Regions from separate parts of the Mesorhizobium sp. M1169 genome, predicted to be linked through region 3. Evidence: predicted binding sites of a transcription regulator. Region 3 holds the regulator's gene; each other region holds the start of a gene.

Region 1 (8,080 bases), on a different contig from region 3:
CGAGATCGTCCGGCTGACCGTGTCGGGCAAGGCGCATGTGTTTGCCTGAACGGTTTTGCGCAAGGCCGACTTCAATCGACCCGTTTGCCCGCCTGATCGAACCAATGCAGCTTTTCGGACCTGGCCACGACGCGCAATTGGTCGCCTGGCTTGGCGCTGGCGCGGCCTGAGACGCGCACGACGATGCGGCTGCCGGCTGCCACGCAATGGAGAAAGCTTTCGGCACCGACCGGTTCGACCGCTTCCACTGTTGCCGGCAGCGCGAGCGCGCCGGCCGGCGCCTCTGCCGCGAAGGTGATGTCGGCGTCCTCCGGACGAAAGCCTAGCGTCACTGCCTTGCCCTGTCGAGGCGCCAAGCCAATCACAGTACCGTCCGCCAATACCGAGCTTGGGGAGGCCCCTGTGAGCGCCAGCAGATTCATCGGCGGTGCGCCTATGAACGAAGCGACGAAGGTCGAGGCCGGTTTCTCGTACACATCAAGCGGCGCGCCGGTCTGCTCGACCAGGCCGGCGTTCATGACGACGAGGATGTCGGCCAGCGTCATCGCCTCAAGCTGGTCGTGCGTGACATAAACCGAGGTGACGCCAAGCGAGCGCTGCAGATTCTTGATCTCGATGCGCATCTGCCCGCGCAATTTCGCATCGAGGTTGGACAGCGGTTCGTCGAACAGGAAGACCTTCGGGTTGCGCACGATGGCGCGACCCATGGCGACGCGCTGGCGCTGACCGCCGGAAAGCTCGCGCGGGCGCCGGTCGAGCAGCGCCGAAAGCTCCAGCACCTTGGCAGTCGAGCGTACCCTGCTGTCGATCTCGTCATTCGGCGTGCCGCGGTTGCGCAGGCCATAGGCCATGTTGTCATAAACCTTCATATGTGGGTAGAGCGCGTAGTTCTGGAACACCATGGCGATGTCGCGCTCGGTCGGGCCAATGGCGTTGACCACCTTGCCGTCAATGGCGACTGTACCGGCAGAAATCGTCTCCAGCCCGGCGATCATCCTCAGCAGCGTAGACTTGCCGCAGCCGGACGGGCCGACCAGCACGCAAAGCTCCTTGTCAGGAATGGCGATGGAAACGCCCTTCACGGCCTCGACGCCGCTGGGATAGATTTTCCTGACATCCTTCAGATCCACGGTCGCCATCGGCTTCTCACTTTTCGGATTCGACCAGACCGCGCACGAACCAGCGTTGCATCAGCACGACCACCAGGATCGGCGGCACGATGGCCAGCATTGCCGTGACCATCACGAGGTGCCATTGGGTGTCGGCATCGGCGAAGGAAACCATCTTTCTCAGCGCGATGACGATGGTGTTCATGTCGTTGCTGTTGGTGACGAGCAGCGGCCAAAGATACTGCGTCCAGCCATAGATGAAGAGGATCACGAACAGCGCGGCGATGTTTGTCCGCGACAGCGGCACCAGAATATCGAAAAAGAAGCGCCATGGCCCGGCACCGTCGACACGCGCCGCCTCGACCAATTCGCCCGGTATGGTCATGAAGAACTGGCGAAACAGCAGCGTTGCGGTGGCCGAGGCGATCAGCGGGACGATCAGGCCGGCATAGGTGTCGATCATGCCGAGATCGACCATCACCTTGTAGGTCGGCAGGATGCGCACCTCGACTGGAAGCATCAAGGTGATGAAGATCAGCCAGAAGAAGGTCATGCGCAGCGGAAAGCGAAAGAACACGATCGCGTAGGCCGACAGGATCGAGATGAAGATCTTTCCCACCGCAACGCCGAGCGCCATGATCGTAGTGTTGAGCAGCAGCCTGCCGACGCTGACCCCGCCGATACGACCGATGCCGCCGAATAGCGCCTCGCTGTAATTGTTCCATAGCTGGCCGCCGGGCAAGAGCGGCAGGGGCGGCCTGAGGATCGTTTGCAGCGTGTGCGTCGAGGCAACGAAGGTGTAGTAGATCGGAAAAGCCACGATCAATATGCCGAGGATGAGCACGGCATGGGCGATGAAGGTGCGGAGCGGGGACTGGCCGATCATCGCTGCCCTCAGCCGTAATGGACTTTGCGTTCCACATGGCGGAACTGGATCGCTGTGAGCGCAATGACGATGGCCATCAGGATGACCGACTGCGCCGCCGAATCGCCCAGGATCAGATTGACGAAGCCGTCATTGTAGACCTTGTAGACCAGCGTCTCTGTCGTCTTGCCCGGCCCGCCGCCGGTGACGGCATGAACGATGCCGAACGTGTCGAACAGGGCATAGACGGTGTTGACGACCAGCAGGAAAAAGGTTGTCGGCGCAAGCAGCGGGAAGACGATGGTCCAGAAGCGCTTGGTTTCGCCGGCGCCGTCCATGGCCGCCGCTTCGATCAGCGTTTTCGGCACCGCCTGCAGGCCGGCGACGAAGAACAGGAAGTTGTAGCTGATCTGCTTCCAGGCAGCAGCCGACACCAGCAGGATCATGGCGTGGGTGCCGTTGAGCAGCGGGTCCCATACGATGCCGAGGCTTCTCAGCAAATAGGCCAACGAGCCGATCGAGGGATTGAACAGGAAAAGCCAAAGCATGCCGGCAATCGCCGGCGCCACGGCGTAAGGCCATATCAACAGTGTGCGGTAGAGGCCTTTGCCGCGCACGGCCTTCTCGGCCATGACCGCAAGCAGCAGGGCCACAACCATGGCAACGATCGCGGTCGCAAGAGAGAACACTACTGTGACCTTGATCGAGTTGAGGTAGGCCGGATCGGCCAGCACCTTCCGGAAATTGGCCAACCAGACGAACCTGCTCTTCAGCCCGAACGGGTCTTGCCTGAGCATCGACTGGTAAAGCGCCTGACCGGCCGGCCAGTAGAAGAAAACCAGGGTGATGGCGAGTTGTGGCGCCACCAGCAGGTAGGGCAGGATCTTGTTGGGAAAGACGACGCGTGGAGACAGGCTGATTTCCCTCGCTATCCAGGTATCGCCCGCGCGAGCTCGCGTGGGCGATATTCCAACCGACTAACCGAGATAATCCCGTCAGTTCTCCAGCGCTTCCTTGATCGCCGCGTTGCCGCGCGCAACCGCATTGTCGAGTGCCTGCTGGGCGGTTTGCTGGCCGGCCAGCATCTTCTCCAGCTCCTCGTTCTGGATATCACGCACCTGCGGCAGATTCGGCAGGCGCACGCCCTTCGAATTGTCGGTCGGCGACTTGCCGATCATCTGCAGGATGGGTGTCTCGCGGCCGGGGTTCTTGTCATAGAAGCCTGATTTCTTAGTCGCCTCGTATGCCGCAAGCGTCACTGGCAAATATCCCGACTTCTGGTGCAGATATTCCTGCACATCGGTCTTGGACAGATAGGCAAAGAAGGCCGCGACGCCCTTGTATTCCTCGTCCGACTTGTTGCCGAACACCCACAGGCTGGCACCGCCCGGCGTCGTGTTCTGCGGGGCACCCTTGGCGTCACTGTCGTAAGGAAGCTGGCCGATGCCATAGTTCATGCCGGACTTGACGATATCGCCGAGGCCGCCCGACGATTCGGTGAAGATGCCGCATTCGCCGGCGAGGAATATCTGCTTGGCTTCGGAGGTGCGCCCGCCATATTTGAATGTGCCGTCCTTGGCCAGGTCGGCGAGCGCCTGGAAGTGGTTGACGAAAATCGGCGCATTGATCTTGAGTTCGACATCACCGCCGGCCAGGCCATTCTGCTGGGTGGCCCAAGGCACGTCATTCCACGCCGCGAAATTCTCCAGGTGGATCCAGGTCAGCCAGGTCGAGGTATAGCCGCAAGGGGCGGCGCCGCTCGTCTTGATCTTCTTGGCAGCTTCCCACACCTCGTTCCACGTCTTGGGCGGATTGTTCACGTCGAGGCCTGCCTTCTGGAAGATGTCCTTGTTGTAGTAGAGGATCGGCGAGGAAGAGTTGTAGGGGAACGATAGCATGGTGCCGTCCGGCTTCGAATAATAGCCGACGATGCCGGGCAGATACTGGCTCTTGTCGAAAGTCATCCCGGCGCCGGTCATCACATCGGCCACCGGCTTTATCGCACCCTCGGCCGCCATCATCACGCCGGTTCCGACGTCGAACACCTGGAGGATATCGGGCGCCTGGCCGGCGCGGAAAGCGGCGATGCCGGCATTCAGCGTCTCCGGATAGGTGCCCTTGAACACCGGAACGAGCTCATAGTCGCTCTGGCTGGCGTTGAAATCCTTGGAGATCTTGGCGACGACCTCGGCGTTGGCGCCGGTCATGGCGTGCCACCAGCTGATCTGCGTGACGGCGAAGGCGGAGGTGGTGGAAAGCAGGGTCACGGTGGCGGCGATACCGGCCGCAAAGCCGAAGAACTTCATGTTTCATCTCCCGTTTGTCATTGGCGAAAGGGGGCACCTCCGCAAAGCCAATATGTGGCGCTGATGACAATCGGACAACGGTTTTGTTGCGGATCAATGAACACCATTCCTTCCTAAAGTGCACTCGCTACCGAAAGCGCGGCGTCAGAAACGACATCACCGCCTTTTCGGGCGCAGCGGCGTCGGTTTTCCCCCGAAAAGACCCGCCTCATGGCCCACGGGTTAACCATTCGTTAAAATCTCCAAGAGCTAATCAGTCACACCTCCCCTGTTAATTTTGGCAGACCGAGTGAACCAGGATGCTGACGGTCTATAATTGTATTGTAAGTCAGCACGATCCGAGACTGGTTGCGCTTGCCGCACTCATCTGTGGAATTTCTTGCTTCTCGGCGGTTAATCTCCTTAAGCATGTCGGCCGATCGACCGAGCGAAACCGGCTTGTCTGGCTGATGATCGCCGCGGCCTCGACCGGGTTCGGCATATGGGCGACGCATTTCATCGCCATGACCGCGTTTACGCCGGGAATACCGAATGCATACAATCCGGGATTATCCGCCTTTTCGCTTGCCGCCGCCATTATCATGACCGCGCTTGGGATGTGGGTCGCCACCTTGCGCCGCGGCATCGACCATTTCCTCGTCGGTGGCGCCATTCTGGGCGGCGCCATCGCGACGATGCACTACATCGGCATGGCAGCTTTCGAGGTCGAAGGCCGGGTCGCATGGAACCTGCTCCTTGTCGCGATATCGCTTCTGGCCGGCGTAAGCCTCGCGGCACTGGCGCTTCTTGTCGTCTTGCGCCGCCCGTCAGCGCTCGCGACTCTCGGCGGCGCCGCGCTTTTGACGCTGGCCATTTGCAGCTTGCATTTCATCGCGATGGCCGCGGTGTCGATCATTCCGGATTCCTCGATTGAAATATCCGAACATTCCATCGAGCCCATTTCCCAGGCCTTTGCCGCAGCGGTCGCCAGCCTGGTAATCCTTGTGCTGTCGGGTGCCGCGCTGTGGATCGATCTGCGCTTTCGCCACCAGAAGCTCGAGGCCGATCGCATGCACGATCTCGCCAATGCGGCGGTGGAAGGTCTGATCGTTTGCGATGGCACCCGCATCGTCAGCGCCAATGACAGTATGGCGAAGCTGACCGGAACAGCGACAGCCACCCTGAACACGATGCAACTCGGCGAGCTTTTCGACGGACAGAGCGCAGCCGATATGTCCGGCTTCGGCGAACAGGCGCAGGAAGCGAAGTTAAGGGGCAGCGACGGCGCGAGAATTCCTGTCGAGCTGATCGCCAGGAGAATCACCTACTGCGGCAGGCCTCATACGGTGCTTGCCGTTCGCGACATCCGTGAGCGCAAGAAGGCAGAACAAGAGATCCTCCGCCTCGCGCATTTCGATCCGCTTACCGGGCTTGCCAATCGGCGGAGCTTTTCTTCCCGGCTGGAAGCAGAATTCGCCTCGATGGATCGTGGCGGCAAGGATGGATATCTGGCGCTCCTGCTGCTTGACCTCGACCGGTTCAAGCAAGTCAACGACCTCTACGGCCACAGCGCCGGCGATGCTATGCTGCAGAAGCTGGCGCACTGCATTTCCGGCATCCCGCGCCACGGACAGATGCTCGCGCGTCTCGGCGGCGATGAATTTGCCATCATAGCTCCGAACCTCCCCGACCCCCTGGCCGCAGGCCGGATAGCCGAGGACTTGCTGGCGGCGATCCGGGAGGAAAACAGGGTTTCGGTCGGCTCCGGCCTCGTCTCGGCCAGCATCGGCATTGCCTTCTTTCCGCTGGATGCCGAAGACCAGGCCGGCCTGATCGGCCATGCCGACACGGCACTCCATCGCGCCAAAACCGAAGGCAGGGACACTTATCGGTTTTTCGAGATGGCCATGGGCACCGCGGCCCGCGACAAGCGCGTGATGGAGCATGAATTGCGCCAGGCGATCGCCCGCAAGGAGTTCCACCTCGTCTATCAGCCGCAGAAGGAGATCCGCGGCGGCAGGATGATCGGCTTCGAAGCCCTGGTCCGTTGGCAGCACCCTGAGCGGGGTGACATTTCTCCGGCCGTTTTCATCCCGGTGGCCGAGGACAGTGGCGCTATCGCGCAGATCGGCGACTGGGTGCTGACGACGGCTTGTAACGATGCTGTTCGCTGGACAAACCCACTGATGGTCGCCGTCAACGTCTCCGCCGTGCAACTTCACAATCCGAATTTCAGCCGCAAGGTGCACGACGCATTGACGAGATCCGGCCTGGCCCCCGGCAGGCTCGAACTGGAGATCACCGAAACGGCCCTGGTGAAGGACATGCCGCGCGCGCTGGCAACCTTGAGGCAGGTCAAGGCGCTTGGCGTGCATGTGGCGATGGACGATTTTGGCACCGGCTATTCTTCGCTGTCCAACCTCAGCGCCTTTCCCTTCGACAAGATCAAGATCGACGGGTCGTTCATCAAATCGGTCGACAAGAACGCCCAGTTCGCGGCGATCGTTCGCGCCGTGCTGGGGCTTGGACGCGGTCTCGGCTTACCGGTTCTGGCAGAAGGCATCGAGACGCCGGGTGAATTGCAGTTCCTGGACGCCGAGGCTTGCGAGATCGGGCAAGGCTACTACCTCGGCAAACCGGCTCCGATCGAGACATTCGGGGAACTGACGGGCGTGGCCGCTCCGGCAATCCGCACCGCCAGCCGACGCGGCGCAAGCATTGCCGTGCTCAAGCCGCGCCTGCGCACGGTCTGAGCCTATCCCGGCTGAAGCGCCGCCTCGACCAGACGCTTGGCATCCGGCCCCGACCATTCGGCCGGGCCATTCATATGGGCGATCAGGCAGCCTTGCCCATCGATCAGCATGGTGACCGGCAGACCGAGCGCCAGGCCGCGCGTCTTGACGTCGTTGAACAGCGCCATCGTGGCATCGCGATAGTAGCCGAGCGACTTGACGCCGGTGTCCTCCAGGAACTTCTTCGGTTTGGCATCGTCGCCGGCATCGACGTTGACGGCAACAACCTGAAACGCATCGCTGCCCATCTCCTTCTGCAGCGCATCGAGCGCCGGCATTTCGGCGCGGCAAGGTGCGCACCATGTCGCCCACAGATTGAGCAGCACCGTCTTGCCGGCATGATCGGCGATCGTCGTCGGCTTGCCGTCGGGGCCGTTGAAGGCAAGGCTTTTCAGCGATTGCGGCGGATCCGCCGGCAAAAGCGCGGCAACCTGGCCGGTGGCAGCGGCGGCGATCTTCTTGGCACGGTCGGTCTTGACGGCGCAGGCGACGTCGTCCTTGCCGCCGCCGGCGGCCACTTGCGCGGGCGCCTTGTTGCCAGAACTGCTTTCCCTGACATATACCGCGACCGCGCCGGCCAGCACGCCCGCAACCAAAGCGGCGAGGATGAGACGCAAAGCCGGGAAAAATCTATTGCCGTCTGCCATTTTTCAAAAACTGCTCCGGAGCACGGGTTATAGCGATGAACGACAAGAAGGCCAGCAACCAGATGTGGGGCGGACGTTTTGCCTCGGGTCCGGCCGCAATCATGGAAGCGATCAACGCGTCGATCTCGTTCGACCGCAAACTCTATGCGCAGGATATTCGCGGCTCGATCGCCCATAGCCAGATGCTGGCGCAAACGGGCATTATTTCGGCGGCCGATCAAGAAAAAATCGCTCACGGGCTGAACACGATCCTCGCAGAGATCGAGGCCGGCACCTTCGAGTTCTCGACCAGGCTGGAAGACATCCACATGAATGTCGAGGCCCGTCTGGCCGATTTGATCGGCCCCGCCGCCGGCCGCCTGCATACCGCCCGCTCGCGCAA
Region 2 (8,080 bases), on a different contig from region 3:
TCTTTTCGCCGGCAGCACGGCGCTGACGCCGCTTTACATCATCTACAAGCAGCTCTTCGGCTTCTCGCAGATCACTTTGACGCTGGTCTACGCCGTCTATGTCATCGGCAATCTGGCAGCGCTTCTGATGTTGGGGCGTGTGTCCGATGTCATCGGGCGCCGTCCAATGGCATTGGCCGGGATGGCGGTGGCCGTGGTCAGCGCGGTGGTTTTCCTGTTCGCCGAAAATGTCGCATGGCTCGACATCGCCCGAATTCTGAGCGGACTGGGAATCGGCGTCGGCGCGGGCACCGGCACCGCCTGGCTCGCCGAATTGCTCCCGACCGACGACAAGTCACAGGCGGCGACGATTGCCACCAGCACCAATTTTCTCGGCCTCGGCCTCGGTGCGCTGGGAGCCGGGTTGCTCGCCGAATACGCGCCTTGGCCGCTCAGGCTGACATTCGTCGTCTACCTGGCGATGCTCGCGACTGTAACCCTGCTGGTCTGGCGCACGCGGGAAACCGTTTCGCGGCCGGGGAAACTGGCTGACGTTTCGATGCGGCCGCGCCTTTCCGTGCCCGATGCCATCCGCGCAAATTTCGTTGCGCCGGCGGTGACCGGCTTTGGCGCAATGGCGCTGGTCGGCTTTTATGCAGCACTCGCACCGAGCATTTTGGCGCAGCAACTGCAGGTAACCAACCATGCCGAAGCCGGCGCTCTGTTCTTTGAATTGGCGATCGTGACGGCCGCCACCATTGTAGCGACGGCACGTCTTTCGAGCCGAGCCGCGATGTTCGCGGCGCTTGCGCTGATGATCCCAACCGTCGCGCTGATTGTTGCGGCGCAGGTCTTCGCCTCGATGACCATAATGATTGCCGGCACCGCCTTGTGCGGCGTGGCGGCAGCGCTCGGCTATCGCGGCGGCTTGCAAGTGGTGAACGAGATCGCGCCGGCGGACCGGCGCGCCGAAGTCGTCTCGGCCTTCTTCATCTGCTGTTTTTGCGGCAACGCGCTGCCGGTCATCGGCATCGGCGTTCTGTCGACGGTGGCAGGTGCGACCGCGGCAAGCCTGGCCTTTGCCGGCATGATTGTCGTCTTTTCCCTGGTCGCTCTCGGGTTTGGCGCGAAATACGCGCGCTGAGCCGACCTTTCAGCCGTTCGGTGTCTCGGGCGAAAGGTGCGCGCGCTGGCGCGGTACGCCGAGGCCGGTATCCGGCGGTTCGCCGGCAGCCGGCCGGCTCTCGATCATGTGCAGGCTGCGCCAGCGGCCGAAGCGATAATAGGCCGCGGCCAGCACGAGCGAGGTTACAGAGCCAGCCGGAAAGCTCCACCACAGAGCTTCCTCGCCGATCACGCTTCGGAAGAAATAGGCGAAGCTGGTGCGCACCAGCAGCACCGAGATCACCAGGATGATCAGCGGCGGCATCACCGCGCCGGTGGCACGCACGGTGGCGAAGAGCACGATGGTGATGCCGAACAGGATGAAGGACCACGACGCGATCTTGTTAATGTGAGTGGCGATGTCGATTGCTGCACTGTCGCTGCCAAGGAAGAGGCTGAGCACCGCGCGATCGAATACGAACAGCAGCGCGACGAGCATCCCGGTGAGCACAAGGTTGAAGCCGACGCCGGAGGTGGCGATGCGTCCAATCCGGTCCCAGCGCCTGGCGCCGACATTTTGCGCCGCCATGGACGACACCGCGGCGCCGATGGCGAGCGCCGGCATCTGGATATAGGTCCAGAGCTGTGCGGCTATGCCGTAGGCAGCCGCGACCTGCGAGCCGTACGAGTTGACCATGCCCATCACCGTCAGCGCCGCGGCCGAAACGACGATCATCTGCAGGCCCATCGGCACGCCCTTGAAGACGACGATGCGCAGCAGCGCCGGGTCCGGCCGCAGCAGAGCGAGATTAGCGCCGGCCAGCCGCAGCGGGTGCTTGCGCGCATAAAGCACGATCAGGATGGCAACCACGCTTACCGTCTGGCCGATCAGCGTCGAGGTGGCCGAGCCGGCGATGCCGAGTTCGGGGAACGGGCCGATGCCGAGGATGAGCAACGGGTTCAAAACGACGTCGAGCATGACGGCCAGCGCCATAAAAAGGAAAGGCGTGCGCGAATCGCCGGCGCCGCGCAGCACCGTCATGACGAAGGACAGCAGGTTCATCATCGGCACGGCGAGGAAGATGATGCGCAGATAGGAGCGCGCCAGCGGCAACGCGTCGGCCGGCGTGCCGAGCGCATCGAGGATCGCATCGACCCAGATCCAGCCGCAGACCGCGAACACCACCGAGACGAGGAAGAAGAAGGTGGCGCTGGTTCCGACGATGCGCCGGGCTTCGGGCAGGTCACGAGCGCCGACGGATTGTGCGACCAGGATGGTCGCCGCCATGCCGATGCCGAAGACGGTGCCGAGGATGAGAAACAGCACGAGGTTGGCATTGGACGTGGCGGTCAGCGCCGCTTCACCGAGGAAACGGCCGACCCACACGGCATTTATCGAGCCGTTGAGCGACTGCAGCACATTGGAGCCGAGCACCGGCAGGGCAAACAGCAACAGGGTGCGCGGGATAGGCCCACTGGTGAGGTCGCCGGTCTGCCGGCGCGGGGGCATGTTGTCGTCCATGGCAGGCAACTCGGCGAAGGCTTGTCTGAGTCCGCAATGATTGCCGATTTAACGGGAGAGGTCGATGCGGCGCTGTAAATTCCGCCTGGCGTGCCTTGATCTAAGCATTTCTCAACCTTCCGGAATCGTATATTGATCCCGCACGCGTGGGGCCGCATTTTCCTGGATCTCATGGGTAGGCCGGGGGGCTCATGTCCGATATTCCGTTGTTTTTTGAGCGCCTGAACCGGCGCGCCTTTCTTGGTGCATCCGCTCTGGGCGCGGCCTCCGTGGCTCTTTCGTCGTGCACTACGACGGACGTGGCGGCGCCGGTGCCCGCGGCACCAAGCGATCCGGCTTTCGGCGATGCCGCAAGCATGTATGCCGCGCGCATGGACGAGGGCTATCAACTGCCGGCAATCCCGGTAGCCAAGGTCGATCCGAAATTCGTGCGTCAAATCGTGGCCGACCCGACTGGAGAAAAACCCGGCACGATCGTCGTCGATACTTCCGAGCACTTCCTCTATCTGGTGCGCGACGGCGGCAAGGCAATTCGCTATGGCGTCAGCCTCGGCAAGGCCGGTTTCGGATGGACCGGCAGCGCCGTGGTACAGGCGAGGAAGAAGTGGCCGGTCTGGACGCCGCCGCCGGAAATGATCCAACGCCGGCCGGAACTGGCGAAATACAAGGACGGCATGCCGCCCGGCCCGCAGAGCCCGCTTGGTGCCCGCGCGCTGTATCTCTTCCGTGACGGCAAGGACACGATGTATAGGCTGCACGGCACGCCGGAGTGGGATTCCATTGGGAAGAACGCTTCCTCCGGCTGTGTGCGCTTCATGAATCAGGACATAATCGACCTCTACAGCCGCGTCGACGGCGTCGCGCCGGTCTTCGTGCGCCCGAACCTGTCGGCCGCCGGGAAGATCGCCGCCGTGTCGAACAGGACGGCCGAGCCGATCGATGCCGGCGTGCCAAAGGACGCGGAGATGTTGAGGTAAGTGCCTTCGACTGGATCGTCAGTCGCAGGTTTTGCAACGCACCAGGACACCGTCCTTGCGCGGGCGAGCCGCAACTGAAGGGCACGACCGCTCAATCGCGCCAGCTCAGGCGGACGCGTTCCGCGCGTCCGCCTGTATGGGTGCCGCTACTTCTTGGCGAGGCCTGGGAGCGTGACCTGATAGACCAGGAACATGGTGTCGACATCGGCGCCATCCTCGGCCTTGTAGGCCGCGCCTACCTGGAAGCCGTCCTGCGTGAGGAAGTCATTGTCATTGGCGACGAACAGGAAATAGTCGTCGGGCAGTGTCGGATCGAGGACGCTCACCACCGACATCGCCTCCCACTTCTCCGAAAGGTTGTTGCGGTCGTTGGGCGCGCCATTGTGCAGCCCGAAGCGGCCGAGCTCGGTCTTGTCGTTGATGTCAATGAGCGGCGTCAGCTTGGCCGGCGTCACCGATGGATCGAGCTCACCCTTGGGCGCCAGCGGCTTGTCCTTGTCGAATTCTGTGCCGGCGACATCGGTTGCCGCAGACAGATCGACGACGCTGATCTCGCGGTGGAGCGAGGTGTCGCCCTTCAGCCCCTGGCCATTGCCGCTGTCGCGCGCCAGCATCAGGAAGGTCTTGTCCGACAGCGCCACGATTTCGCTCTGCGCGGCGATCTTGGTTTTGCCCTTGGCATCGGTGAACACCGGCAGCGGCACGACATATTCATGCGCGAGCTTGAGCTGGCCGGGATCCGAGGCATCGTAGACCAGCGCGCGCGTGTTCTGACGCGTCGAGGCGGAATCGCCGCCATCCTGCCTTGGGGCCGACTGCAGCACGGCAATCAGGAACTTCCCGTCCGGCGTCAGCGCCATGCCTTCGAGGCCCTGGTTGTTCTGACGGCCGGTTTCGGGATCCTTCGGATCCGGGTCTGCCGCGCCAAGTCCCGGATTGTTGGAAGCAAAGTTTGGCGTCCCGTGACGCATCGGGACAAGCGCCGCCGGCGGCTGCGTTGCCGACATCAGACGCCCATCGGCGGAGAAGCGGTAGATGTTCGGACCGTATTCGTCCGAGATGAACATCGTGCCGTCGGGCAGCCGTGCGATCGCTTCGTTATCGAGCGCGAGCTTGCCGTTGGCTTCGGGCAGGATCGGCATGTCGTCGGTCGCGGCACGCACGCCGTTGAGCGGATCGAGGCCGGTTGCGTCGGCGCCCTTGTCGTCGGTCAAAAGCATGGTGTCGGCAAGCGTCGCCTTGAGGCCCGATTGTTCCTGGCCGGTGGCCGGCACTGCACCCGGCGCGATCGGCGCGAACTCGAGGGCGATCGTGTTGAGGCGCGGGCGGTAATCGGTGGTACCGACGACATTGTAGCCGCGGTCCGGCAACAGCCATAACGAGCCCTTATAGCCATCGGCGCCATGTGTCCAGCCGGCAGCGTCGATCGACATGCCCGAGCCGGAGCCAAACGTCTCGCCGAACTTGTCCTTCTGGCTGGCCGGGATGCGGCCGACACCGACCAGGCCCTTGTTGACGAAGCCGACGCCGCCGACGGTCGCGGCGTTTTCTGCCAAGGCCGGGGTCAAGGCGGTGAACATCGCCAGCGCGACGGCGAGGGACGCGGTTCGGAGCAGGTTTTTCATGGATATCCTCTTTTGAGACAAAGCTGCCGGGATCTGAAAAAGCGCCGCGTGGCATCGAGGATGCCGCGAAAGCCTTCGGAGAAGCGATCTAGGACGCGAACATGATACTTGCGTGACAGTGCCGCGCTTGCTTGTCCCCCGTGGTCGCAACTGGCCTGGGTATGGCGAATTCGTCGTCGCCGAGCGAGCAATTAACAACTTTACAAATAATCGTTCTAATGTAAAGTTATGACAATGGAAGGTCCCCGATGACTGCCTATCGTTTCGCCACCCGCCTCAATTCCTTTGCCTCGCGGCCACAGTCCGAGTGGCCCGATCTTGTCGGCAAACCGTCCATGCTGCAAATGGCGGCACGTGCGGCGAAGGTTGCGGAGTTGACCGATCTCGACCTCAACTTCCCCGACCATGTCGATGAAAAGCCTCCGGAAATAGCGCGCAAACTCGGCGATATCGGGCTTTCCATCAATGGTTTCGCCATGCGCTACTATTCCAATCCGGCTTTCAAGCTCGGCGCCTTCACCAACCCGGATCCTGCCATTCGCCGCGAAGCCATCGACCTGACCAAGGCCGGCATCGACGCCACCCGCGAGGCGGGCGCCAGCCTGATGACCTTGTGGCTCGGGCAGGATGGCTTCGACTATGCCTTCCAGGTGGACTACGCAGCGCTCTGGCAACACGAAATCGATGGCATTCGTGAAGTTGCGGCGCATGATCCGGGCTGCCAAATCAGCCTTGAATACAAACCCAACGAGCCGCGCTCCTACAGCCTGATGCCAGATGCGGCGACTACATTGCTGGCGATCCGCGAGATCGGCCTGCCCAATCTCGGCGTGACGCTCGATTTCGCCCATGTGCTCTATGCCGACGAGCAGCCGGCCTTTGCCGCAGCACTCGTGGCGCGCCATAGCAAGCTGCTCGGCGTGCATCTCAACGACGGCTACGCCAAGCGCGACGACGGCCTGATGGTCGGCGCCGTGCACACGCTGCAAACGATCGAGCTGCTCAGGCAGATCCGTCGAGACGGCTATGCCGGCGCCATCTACTTCGACACGTTTCCCGATATGACCGGGCTCGACCCGATCCACGAATGCGAAGTCAACATCGCGACCGTCAAGCGCATGCTGCGCGTCGTCGATCGGCTGGACGGGGACAACCGCCTGTCAGCCGCCGTCGGCCGTCAGGACGCGGTCGCGTCGCAGGCCATCATCCAGGAAGCCATGCTCGGGCCGGACAGCTGAGGCCGGCGGCATAGACCGTTTTTCAACAAGGGAGGAAGATCATGAAATTTCTACTTGCCATCGCTGCCGCTGCCCTGATGGCGCTGTCCATCGACTCGGCTTTTTCCGCGGACCTCGCGCCGCTCAATTCCGACACCGAGAAGGATCGCATCGACTGGTCGCAGCTCGAGGCCAAGTTCGGGGCGTTCCCCAAGCTGCCCGAGGGTACCAAGGCGGGTGCGGTCTCCAAGACGCTGACCAATGAATACTGGCGCTCGCTGGGAGAGGGCTACAAGTCGTTCGGCGACCGCACCGGCGTGCCCGTCGTCTACCAGGCAGCGCAGAGCGAGGGCGACCAGCTCGGCCAGCTCACCATCGCCGAAGGCCTGGTCACACAGGGCTACAACGTGCTGCTCGTCTCGCCGCAGACCGACTCCAACCTGCAGCCGATCATGGAACAGGCCAAGGCGGCCAACGTGCCGGTGGTCAACGTCAACGACGCGGTCATCCCGCAGGCCGAGCATTATGTCGGTAATGTCCAGCGCGACAACGGCGTGCGCGTCGCCAAATGGTTCATCAAGAACCGGCCGGACGGCGGCAAGGTCGCCATCGTCGAAGGCCAGGCCGGCGTCTACGCCGCCGTCCAGCGCACCGACGGTTTCAAGACAACGATCACCGAGGCCGGCAAGTTCGACGTCGTCGCCAGCGTCCCCGGTAACTGGGATCGCCAGACCTCCTACGACGCGGCCACCAACATCCTGCAGCAGCACCCCGACCTGATCGGCTTCTATGCCAACAATGACGGCATGGCGCTGGGCATCGTCGAGGCGGTCAAGGCTGCCGGGCTGCAGGACAAGGTTGCGGTCTTCGGCACCGACGGCATCTCCGACGCCTATGCCTCGATCCGCGCCGGCGAGCTGACCGGCACCGTCGATTCGTTCCCGGTGCTGACCGGCGAGGTGGCGCTGGAATCGGCGCTGCGGCTGGTGGCCGGGCAGAAGCTGCCGCGCGTCGTTGCCACGCCGCAGGCGCTGATCACCAAGGACAATGCCGACCGTTACTCCGGCGGCGGCGATGCCGTGCGCAAGGCGCTGCTCGAGGACGCGGCAGCGGGCCAGTAGAGCAGGGCCGGCAGGTGCCGGCCTTGGGTCGGCACCTTGCCTGGAGAACCGAAGCAATGTCAGCGCGGCTGCAATTCGAGGGCATTTCCAAAGAGTTTCCGGCTGTGCGGGCGCTGAGCGAAGTGTCGTTTTCGGTCGGCGCCGGCGAGATCCATGGCCTGCTCGGTGAAAACGGCGCCGGCAAATCGACGCTGCTGCGCATACTGTCAGGCGTCTACCGACCGACGGCGGGAAGCGTGCTGATCGACGGCAAGCCGGTGACGCTGAACAATCCGGTCGCCGCACGCGCCGCGGGCGTGGCGATGATCCATCAGGAATTACAGCAGGTGCCACGCCTCAGCGTCGCCCAGAACATGTTTCTCGGCCATCCGTTGACGCGCGGCGGCGTCTTCGTCGCACGGCGCGAGCAGGAGAGCCGCGCTGCGGAAGCGCTGGCCGCCATCGACCCGACCATCGATCCGGCAGCCCCGCTTGGCAGCCTGAAGGTGGCGCAGCGGCAGATCGTCGAGATCGCCCGGGCGCTGCTCGACCGCGC
Region 3 (8,080 bases):
CGCCGCGCTGTGGAGCGAGGTCAAGGACAAGCTCAACGCCAGCGGCTTGAGCCTGTCCGGCGGCCAGCAGCAGCGGCTCTGTATCGCCCGCACCGTGGCGGTGAAGCCGGAAGTCATTCTGCTCGACGAACCGGCTTCGGCGCTCGACCCGCTGTCGACTGCCAAGATCGAGGAACTGATCGACGAATTGCAAGCCGACTACACGATCGTCATCGTCACCCACAACATGCAGCAAGCGGCGCGCGTGTCGCGCCAGACGGCCTTCATGTATCTGGGTGAACTGGTCGAGTTCGACCGGACCGAGAAGATATTCACGTCGCCCCGCGAGAAGCGCACGCAGGACTACATCACTGGCCGCTTCGGCTGAGCCGTTCCGATCATGCATATGAGGACAGGACCATGGGCGAACACACAGTCGCTTCTTTCGACGAGGATCTCGAGCAGATCAGCAAGCTGATCCGCGACATGGCCGACCTCGCCGGTTCGATGGTCGGCGGGGCGACCAAGGCGCTGTTGAATTCCGACAACGTGCTGGCGCAACGCGTCGTTTCCGACGACGCCATCATGGATGCGCGTCAACGCGAACTGGACGACCGCGCCATCACCCTGATCGCCAAACGCCAGCCGATGGCCCACGATCTTCGCCATGTGGTCGGAGCGATCCGCATGGCGGGCGACCTCGAACGCATCGGCGACCTTGCCAAGAATATCGCCAAGCGCGTGAGTGCGGTCGGCCTCAGCGCCACGCCGCGGGACCTGTCGCATTCCATCGACGCGATGGCGCAGCTGGTTCTCATCCAGGTGCAGGGTGTCATCGAGGAATATGCTGCAGGCGATGCGGCCGCGTTGGCCAAGCTGCGTGCCGCCGACGAGCGCATCGACGTCAAATACACGTCCGTGTTCCGCGAGCTGTTGACCTACATGATGGAAGATCCGCGCAACATCACCGCTTGCACGCACCTGCTGTTCTGCGCCAAGAATCTGGAGCGGATCGGCGACCATGTCACCAACATCGCCGAAAATGCGTATTATGTGCTGACCGGCGAGCAATTGCCGGTCAATCGTCCGAAGCAGGACGAAACGACAATGTCCGCACCGGTGACATGATGGGGGTGCCCAGCCGATGATCGCACCACGCATAATGGTGGTGGAGGACGAGGAGCCGTTGGGTGTGCTGCTCCGCTACAATCTCGAATCCGAAGGCTACCAGGTCGAGGTGGTGACACGCGGCGACGAAGCCGAGATCCGTTTGCAGGAGAATGTGCCCGACCTTTTGGTGCTCGACTGGATGATACCAGCGGTTTCCGGCATCGAGCTCTGTCGTCGGTTGCGGGTGCGCCCCGAAACCGAGCGGCTGCCGATCATCATGCTGACCGCGCGCGGCGAGGAGAGCGACCGGGTGCGCGGTCTTTCGACCGGCGCCGACGACTATCTGGTCAAGCCGTTTTCGACACCGGAATTCATGGCCAGGGTCAAGGCGCTGCTGCGGCGCGCCAAGCCGGAAGTGCTGTCCAGCGTGCTGAAGGTCGGCGACATCGTGCTCGATCGCGAATCGCACAGGGTCTATCGCAAGAAGAGCGAAATCAGGCTCGGGCCGACCGAATTCCGGCTGCTCGAGTTCATGATGCGGCATCCGGGCCGTGTCTTCTCGCGCAGCCAGTTACTCGATAATGTCTGGGGGGAGACAATCTACATCGACGAACGCACCGTCGACGTGCATGTCGGGCGGCTGCGCAAAGCCGTCAACAACGGCCGGATGCCGGATGTCATCCGCACCATCCGCGGCGCCGGCTATGCGATCAGGGAAGATTGACCCGCCTGGTCAGGCTACGTTCTTTCTGACGCTGGGCCTCATTTGCGCGCCCGGCGCGAAAATCTCCTGGTCGACGAAGCTTAACGCCCGCATCGCGCAGCCTTCGCGGATCAGAGGCAATTCGTTCGGCTCTGTATCGAAGGAGATCGAGCCTGAATGCTGGCCGCCGGCGGTCTGGGCGATTGCCTTCCGCAAGGCCGGCTCGATCAGATCGAAGGCGGCGGCACTGGCGCCGACCATCGCGACCGGTGCCGGATCGATCAGCGCGAACAGCGAGCCGAGACCGAAACCCAGCGCTTCGCCGGCCTTGCGGTAGGCCTCGCGTTCCGGCCCATCTTTCTCGCGCGCCCGGGCCGCCAGTGCGCGCATGTCGGCGTCGCTGACGTCGGCGACCGGTTCGCTGTCTTCGCTCATCTGCCTGGCGTTGCGCCAGATGGCGTAGTTGCCGGCATACGCCTCGATGCAGCCGCGCCGCCCGCAACGGCAGAGCGCGCCGCCCGGACGATGGATCATGTGGCCAAATTCGCCGCCCGAGGAATGCGTCCCGGTGAACAGTTCGCCCTTCAGCACCAGCCCCATGCCGATGCCATGCGAAAGCAGGATGGCGATGAAGTCATCGCGATAGCGATCCGGATTGCGCCAGCGCAAAGCCACCGCCATCATGTTGCAGTCGTTCTCCACCGTTGCCGGGATGCCGAATTCGTCCTCCAGCATGTCGGCAAAGGCGATGTCGGTCTGCGGCGTGATCGGCGACCACAGCATGGCGCGTGCAGGGGAGTCGGTAATGCCCTGAATCGCCAGGGCGATGCGGGCGACACTGCGGACGTCAAGATCTGGATCCTGCAGCCGGCGCCGGACGATGGCCATGCATTCACGGATCAGCTCGTCGCGCGGCATAGTCAGCGTGTCCAGCCGGCGCTGTTCCTCGGCGACCACCTGTCCCGTATAGTCGATAATGGCGGCCGAAAGGAAATTCAGCGACAACACCACGGTCAGCACCGCCGCCGCTTCCGGGTTGAGGGCGAGGCCGACTTGCGGACGACCGCGTTTCAACGAAACGGGCTCACTTGGCTTGCTCTCGGCGAGGATGCCTTCCCGTATCAGGTCGGAAGAAATCGCCGATATGGTCGAATGACTGAGGCCGGTGGTAGCTGCGATCTCAGTACGCGATGGCTGGCCGGCCCGGCGCACCGCCGAGATCACGATCGCCCGGTTGCGCCGGCGCAAATCGTCATGGCGGATTCCGACCGACATTGTTTTGCTTTCCTCCCGGTTGCCGCGGCCGCTCATGAACCGGAAGCCGTCGGTAATGTCCGACAAATAGTGTCGGATGAGGCAAATAGTGTCAGATGCAGGTGGCGCTGTCATCGTTTATTCCGACGCTCGAAAAAACTCGCAGAGTCATCAAAATCCATCAGAATCGATGTTGACAGCAGCCGGAGATCGGGCCAGTATTTTTTCGAGGCTCGAAAAAATTAGAGCTTCTAAGCTGGTCTTTGAGCCAATTGGTCACGCCGTACGCGGCGCAGGGAGGATATGATGAAGAAATTCACGACCGCCATTCTGGCGGGTGTCGCCATGACGCTGGCGCTGGCGTCGGTGGCGCAGGCTAAAGACAAGGTCATCGGCGTTTCCTGGTCGAACTTCCAGGAAGAGCGCTGGAAGACCGACGAGGCCGCAATGAAGGCGGCCATCGAGGCCGCAGGCGACAAGTATATTTCCGCCGACGCACAGTCCAACCCCGGCAAGCAGCTCACCGACGTCGAGAGCCTGATCTCGCAGGGCGCCACCGCACTGATCATCCTGGCGCAGGACGCCTCGGCCATCGGGCCGGCCGTGCAAAAGGCGCTGGACGAAGGTATTCCGGTTGTCGGCTACGACCGGCTGATCGAGAACAAGGACGTCTTTTACCTGACCTTCGACAACAAGGAAGTCGGCCGCATGCAGGCCCGGGAAGTCTTCAAGGTGAAGCCGGAAGGCAACTATGTCTTCATCAAGGGTTCGGGTTCCGATCCGAATGCCGATTTCCTGTTTGCCGGTTCGATGGAGGTGCTGAAGGCGGCAATAGACAGCGGCAAGATCAAGAATGTCGGCGAGGCCTATACCGACGGCTGGCTGCCGGCCAACGCTCAGAAGAACATGGAACAGTTCCTGACCGCCAACGACAACAAGGTCGATGCCGTGGTCGCGGCCAATGACGGCACTGCCGGCGGCGTCGTCGCCGCGCTGACAGCGCAAGGGCTGGCCGGATCGGTTCCGGTTTCGGGCCAGGACGGCGACCACGCCGCGCTGAACCGCATCGCGCTCGGCACACAGACCGTGTCGGTGTGGAAGGATGCGCGCGAGCTCGGCAAGAATGCCGCCGAGATCGCCTCGCAGCTCGCCGACGGCAAGCAGATGACCGACATTGCCGGCGTGAAGGATTTCACCACGCCCGGCGGCAATACCGTCAAGTCGCTGTTCCTGACCCCGGTCGCCATCACCAAGGACAACCTCAACGTCGTCATCGACGCCGGCTGGATCAAGAAAGAAGAGGTCTGCGCCGGCGTGACGGCTGGCACTGTTGCAGTCTGCAACTGAGCCGACGTTTCCGAGAAGTCCGAACGCCGCGGCCGCTCGCCGCGGCGTTTTTCAACAAGAGTTGTTTTTCCGCTTCCGGCGGATAACTTCTAGGCTGCTTCCGGCATCCGCGGCAGACGGCAACCCGGCGGGAGAAACATCATGACCGACACGACGTCCAACACGCCGGTCGACAGCACGGCAGACCGGGCACGGGAATCCGAGCTCGGCATCGTTGCCCGATTTCTCAAGGCAACCGAACTCGACACGCGCATGCTCGGCATGGTCGGCGCGCTGCTGGTCATCTGGGTCGGTCTGCATGTCATTTCCAGCGTACGGCTCGGCGTCAATCCGTTCGACTTCGACAGCCGGACCTTCCTGACGCCACGCAATCTCTGGAACCTGTCGGTGCAGACTTCCGCCGTGGCCATAATGGCCGCCGGAATGGTGCTGGTTATCGTCATGCGCAATATCGACCTGTCGGTCGGTTCCGCCGAAGGTCTGATCGGCGTGGTCATGGGCTTTGCGCAGGTGCATTTCCTGGTGCGAATGATCGGTCTGCAATTAGGCAATCCCTGGATCTGGATCCTGGCACTGGCCATCGGCCTGGCGCTTGGCCTTCTGATCGGAGCGTTCCAGGGATACATCATCGCTTATCTCGAGGTGCCGGCCTTCATCGTGACGCTGGGCGGCCTTCTGGTCTGGCGGGGTGCCGCATGGTGGGTCGCCAGCGGTCAGACGATTGCGCCGCTTGATGCCACTTTCCAGCTGATGGGGGGCGGGCCGGCGGGTTCGATCGGCGCGCGATGGAGCTGGATCGTCGGAATTGTCGCGTGCCTAGCGGTTGTGTTCATGCTGCTCAACGGGCGGGTGCAGCGCAAGCGGTTCCGCTTTCCGTTGCGCCCGATCTGGGCCGAGACGTTCCTCGGTGTCCTCACCTGCGCTGTCATCATGGGCGCCATATGGCTTGCCAATTCCTATCCTTGGCCGGTCGGCATCGTGAACAGATATGCGGCGGCCAACAATATAACGGTTCCCGAAGGCGGGCTGTTCATCGCCCATGGCATCGCCATACCCGTGCTGATGGCTGTAGCCGTAGGGCTGATCATGACCTTCATCGCCAAGCGTACCCGTTTCGGCCGCTATGTCTTCGCCATCGGCGGCAATCCGGAAGCAGCCAACCTTGCCGGTATCAACACGCGCTGGGTGACCATGAAGGTGTTCATGATCATGGGCGTGCTGGCGACGATCGCCGCGGCGATCTCGTCAGCCAGGCAGAACTCGTCGACCAATGCGCTGGGCACGTTGGACGAGCTGCTGGTCATCGCGGCGGCGGTGATCGGCGGCACGTCGCTCGCCGGCGGCTCCGGCACAGTGCTCGGCGCCATGCTCGGCGCGCTTTTGATGCAGTCGCTGCAGTCCGGCATGGTGCTGCTCGGCATCGATTCACCGCTGCAGAGCATCGTTGTCGGCTCCGTGCTGGTGCTCGCGGTGTGGCTCGATACCGTCTATCGCAAACGCGTTTAGGGAGGAGGAACGATCATGGCAGACAAAACCGCTCCCACGGGCACGCCGCTGATCGACATGCGCAACATCTCCATCGCTTTCGGCGGCATTCGCGCCGTCGACGATGCCTCTGTCGACCTTTTCCCGGGCGAGGTGATGGCTTTGCTCGGTCACAACGGTGCCGGCAAATCGACGTTGATAAAAATCCTGTCCGGCGCCTACAAGCGCGATGCGGGCCAGATTTTCGTCAACGGCGAGGAGGCTTCGATCTCCAATCCCCGCGACGCCAAGAAGTACGGCATCGAGACGATCTACCAGACGCTGGCGCTGGCCGACAATGTCGATGCGGCCGCCAACCTGTTTCTCGGCCGCGAGCTGATGACCGGCTGGGGGACGCTCGACGATGTCGCCATGGAGGCCGAGGCGCGCAAAGTGATGGGCAGGCTCAATCCGCGTTTCCAACGCTTCAAGGAGCCGGTGGTAAAGCTTTCGGGCGGCCAGCGGCAGTCGGTGGCGATCGCCCGCGCCATCCTGTTCAATGCTCGCATCCTGATCATGGACGAGCCGACGGCGGCACTCGGGCCGCAAGAGACGGCGCAGGTCGGCGAACTGGTCAGGCAGCTCAAGGCCGACGGCATCGGCATCTTCCTGATCAGCCATGATATTCACGACGTGTTCGAGCTTGCCGACCGTGTCTGCGTCATGAAGAACGGTCGGGTTGTCGGAACGGCGCGCACAACCGACGTCACCCAGGACGAGGTGCTCGGCATGATCATCCTCGGCAAGTGCCCACCCGGCGCCATTCCGGGGCCGGGCGCGCTGAAGATCGCCGCATGAACGAGAATTAGCCGGCTAATCACACGCCGCCAAAATGTGCCAGCCGTCACCATGCTTTGGCCTCGCCATTGTGTTGGCGTCAGGACTTGCCCATAAAGATGCCGAACCGTCCATGGGACGTATCAGCAATTGAAGAAGCTTTTTCCGACCGTCGCTTTTATCGCCGTCGCGCTGATCAGCCTGACGATGGCGGGTTTTGCCTATTTTGCCACCCAGGAGGCGGCCCGCATTAAATTCGAGGCGACGGCAGACGACGCGCTTAACCGGATCGAAAGCCGCATCGACCTGGACCTGTCGCTGCTGCGTTCGACCCGGGCGCTGTTCGACGCACGCAATGGCGGTATCTCGCAGGGCGAGTTCAAGGCTTTCTTCAACGCGCTCGACGTCGACAATAATTTCGCCGGCCTGCGCGGCATCGGTTTCCTCCGCCTGGCGAAAACTGGCAACGAGGCGGCGGTCGAGCGCGACATCCTGCACGATCACGGCGCAAGCCATCCGATCTATCCCGACACGAACTTACCGTGGCGTACGCCCATCGTGCTGTTCGAACCGCTGGATCCGTCCAACAAATCCAGCATCGGCTACGACATGTTCACCGGGCCGGCGCGGCGCGAGGCAATCGAAAAGGCGATGGCCGACGACCAGCAGCACGCCAGCGGGCTCGTGCAGTTCGGCAAGGATACGGGTGCCGCGCAGACCTTTACCGGGTTCCTCGTCTTCGTCCGGCTCAATGTCGAAACCGCGCCGGACGCCGTGAACGCGACGAGATCCTCGACTGCCGGCTTCCTTTATGCGGCCTTCCGCGCCCGTGATCTGTTCCAGGCTGCGCTCAGCCGGGCACCATTGCTGCCGGTCAACACCGAGATCTATGACGGCACGGTGGACAGCGACAACCTGCTGTTCCAATCGGAAACGCCGCCTGTTTCGAGCCTCGGCGACAGGCTGCTGGTCACCCGCAAGGTCACCGTCGCCGGCCGGCCGTGGGTCGTCCTGTTCAGGCCGACAAGTGCTTTCTCGCAACCTTCCTCGCGCGCCATCCCGGTGATGCTCGGATTGTTCGGACTGCTGCTTGCGGGCGCCATCGCGCTGGTGGCCCGCTATCAGGAGCGGGCCTATGAGGCGGTCTCGCTGCTTCACGAAACGACCGAAAAGAGCCTGCTGGAAAAAGACCTGATGCTGCAGGAGATGAAGCATCGCATCAAGAACTCGATCACGCGGGTGCTGGCAATCGCGCGCCAGACAGCATCGCACACCACCGACGTCCAGGAATTCTCGGCTTCTTTCTCGGCCCGGCTGCAGGCGATGGCGGCTTCCCAGGACATGCTGACGCGCTCACGCTGGCAGAAAGCCGATCTCGGCGACCTG

Evidence for each region. Region 3 encodes PhoB, which activates phosphate uptake and scavenging genes when phosphate is short. Its sites were predicted from a motif close to TGTCATNNANCTGTCAT; they were not measured.
Region 1: the regulator PhoB is predicted to act here: its motif matches at 4,344-4,360, upstream of ugpB (sn-glycerol-3-phosphate ABC transporter substrate-binding protein UgpB).
Region 2: the regulator PhoB is predicted to act here: its motif matches at 5,309-5,325, upstream of NKH41_RS10140 (esterase-like activity of phytase family protein).

What each region holds. Positions count from the first base shown of each region.
Region 1 is NZ_JAMYME010000013.1:98,348-106,427, forward strand. It holds gene NKH41_RS15670 (ABC transporter ATP-binding protein) at 1-49, shown strand, start outside; gene ugpC (sn-glycerol-3-phosphate ABC transporter ATP-binding protein UgpC) at 72-1,139, opposite strand; gene ugpE (sn-glycerol-3-phosphate ABC transporter permease UgpE) at 1,147-1,995, opposite strand; gene ugpA (sn-glycerol-3-phosphate ABC transporter permease UgpA) at 2,004-2,888, opposite strand; gene ugpB (sn-glycerol-3-phosphate ABC transporter substrate-binding protein UgpB) at 2,970-4,280, opposite strand; gene NKH41_RS15695 (bifunctional diguanylate cyclase/phosphodiesterase) at 4,580-7,012, shown strand; gene tlpA (thiol:disulfide interchange protein TlpA) at 7,015-7,698, opposite strand; gene argH (argininosuccinate lyase) at 7,734-8,080, shown strand, end outside.
Region 2 is NZ_JAMYME010000007.1:138,463-146,542, reverse strand. It holds gene NKH41_RS10155 (MFS transporter) at 1-1,123, shown strand, start outside; gene NKH41_RS10150 (MATE family efflux transporter) at 1,133-2,605, opposite strand; gene NKH41_RS10145 (L,D-transpeptidase) at 2,797-3,582, shown strand; gene NKH41_RS10140 (esterase-like activity of phytase family protein) at 3,729-5,207, opposite strand; gene NKH41_RS10135 (TIM barrel protein) at 5,456-6,445, shown strand; gene NKH41_RS10130 (sugar ABC transporter substrate-binding protein) at 6,487-7,545, shown strand; gene NKH41_RS10125 (sugar ABC transporter ATP-binding protein) at 7,602-8,080, shown strand, end outside.
Region 3 is NZ_JAMYME010000033.1:32,831-40,910, reverse strand. It holds gene pstB (phosphate ABC transporter ATP-binding protein PstB) at 1-367, shown strand, start outside; gene phoU (phosphate signaling complex protein PhoU) at 400-1,107, shown strand; gene phoB (phosphate regulon transcriptional regulator PhoB) at 1,124-1,813, shown strand; gene NKH41_RS25495 (ROK family protein) at 1,823-3,067, opposite strand; gene xylF (D-xylose ABC transporter substrate-binding protein) at 3,353-4,393, shown strand; gene NKH41_RS25485 (sugar ABC transporter permease) at 4,535-5,899, shown strand; gene NKH41_RS25480 (ATP-binding cassette domain-containing protein) at 5,915-6,715, shown strand; gene NKH41_RS25475 (CHASE domain-containing protein) at 6,845-8,080, shown strand, end outside.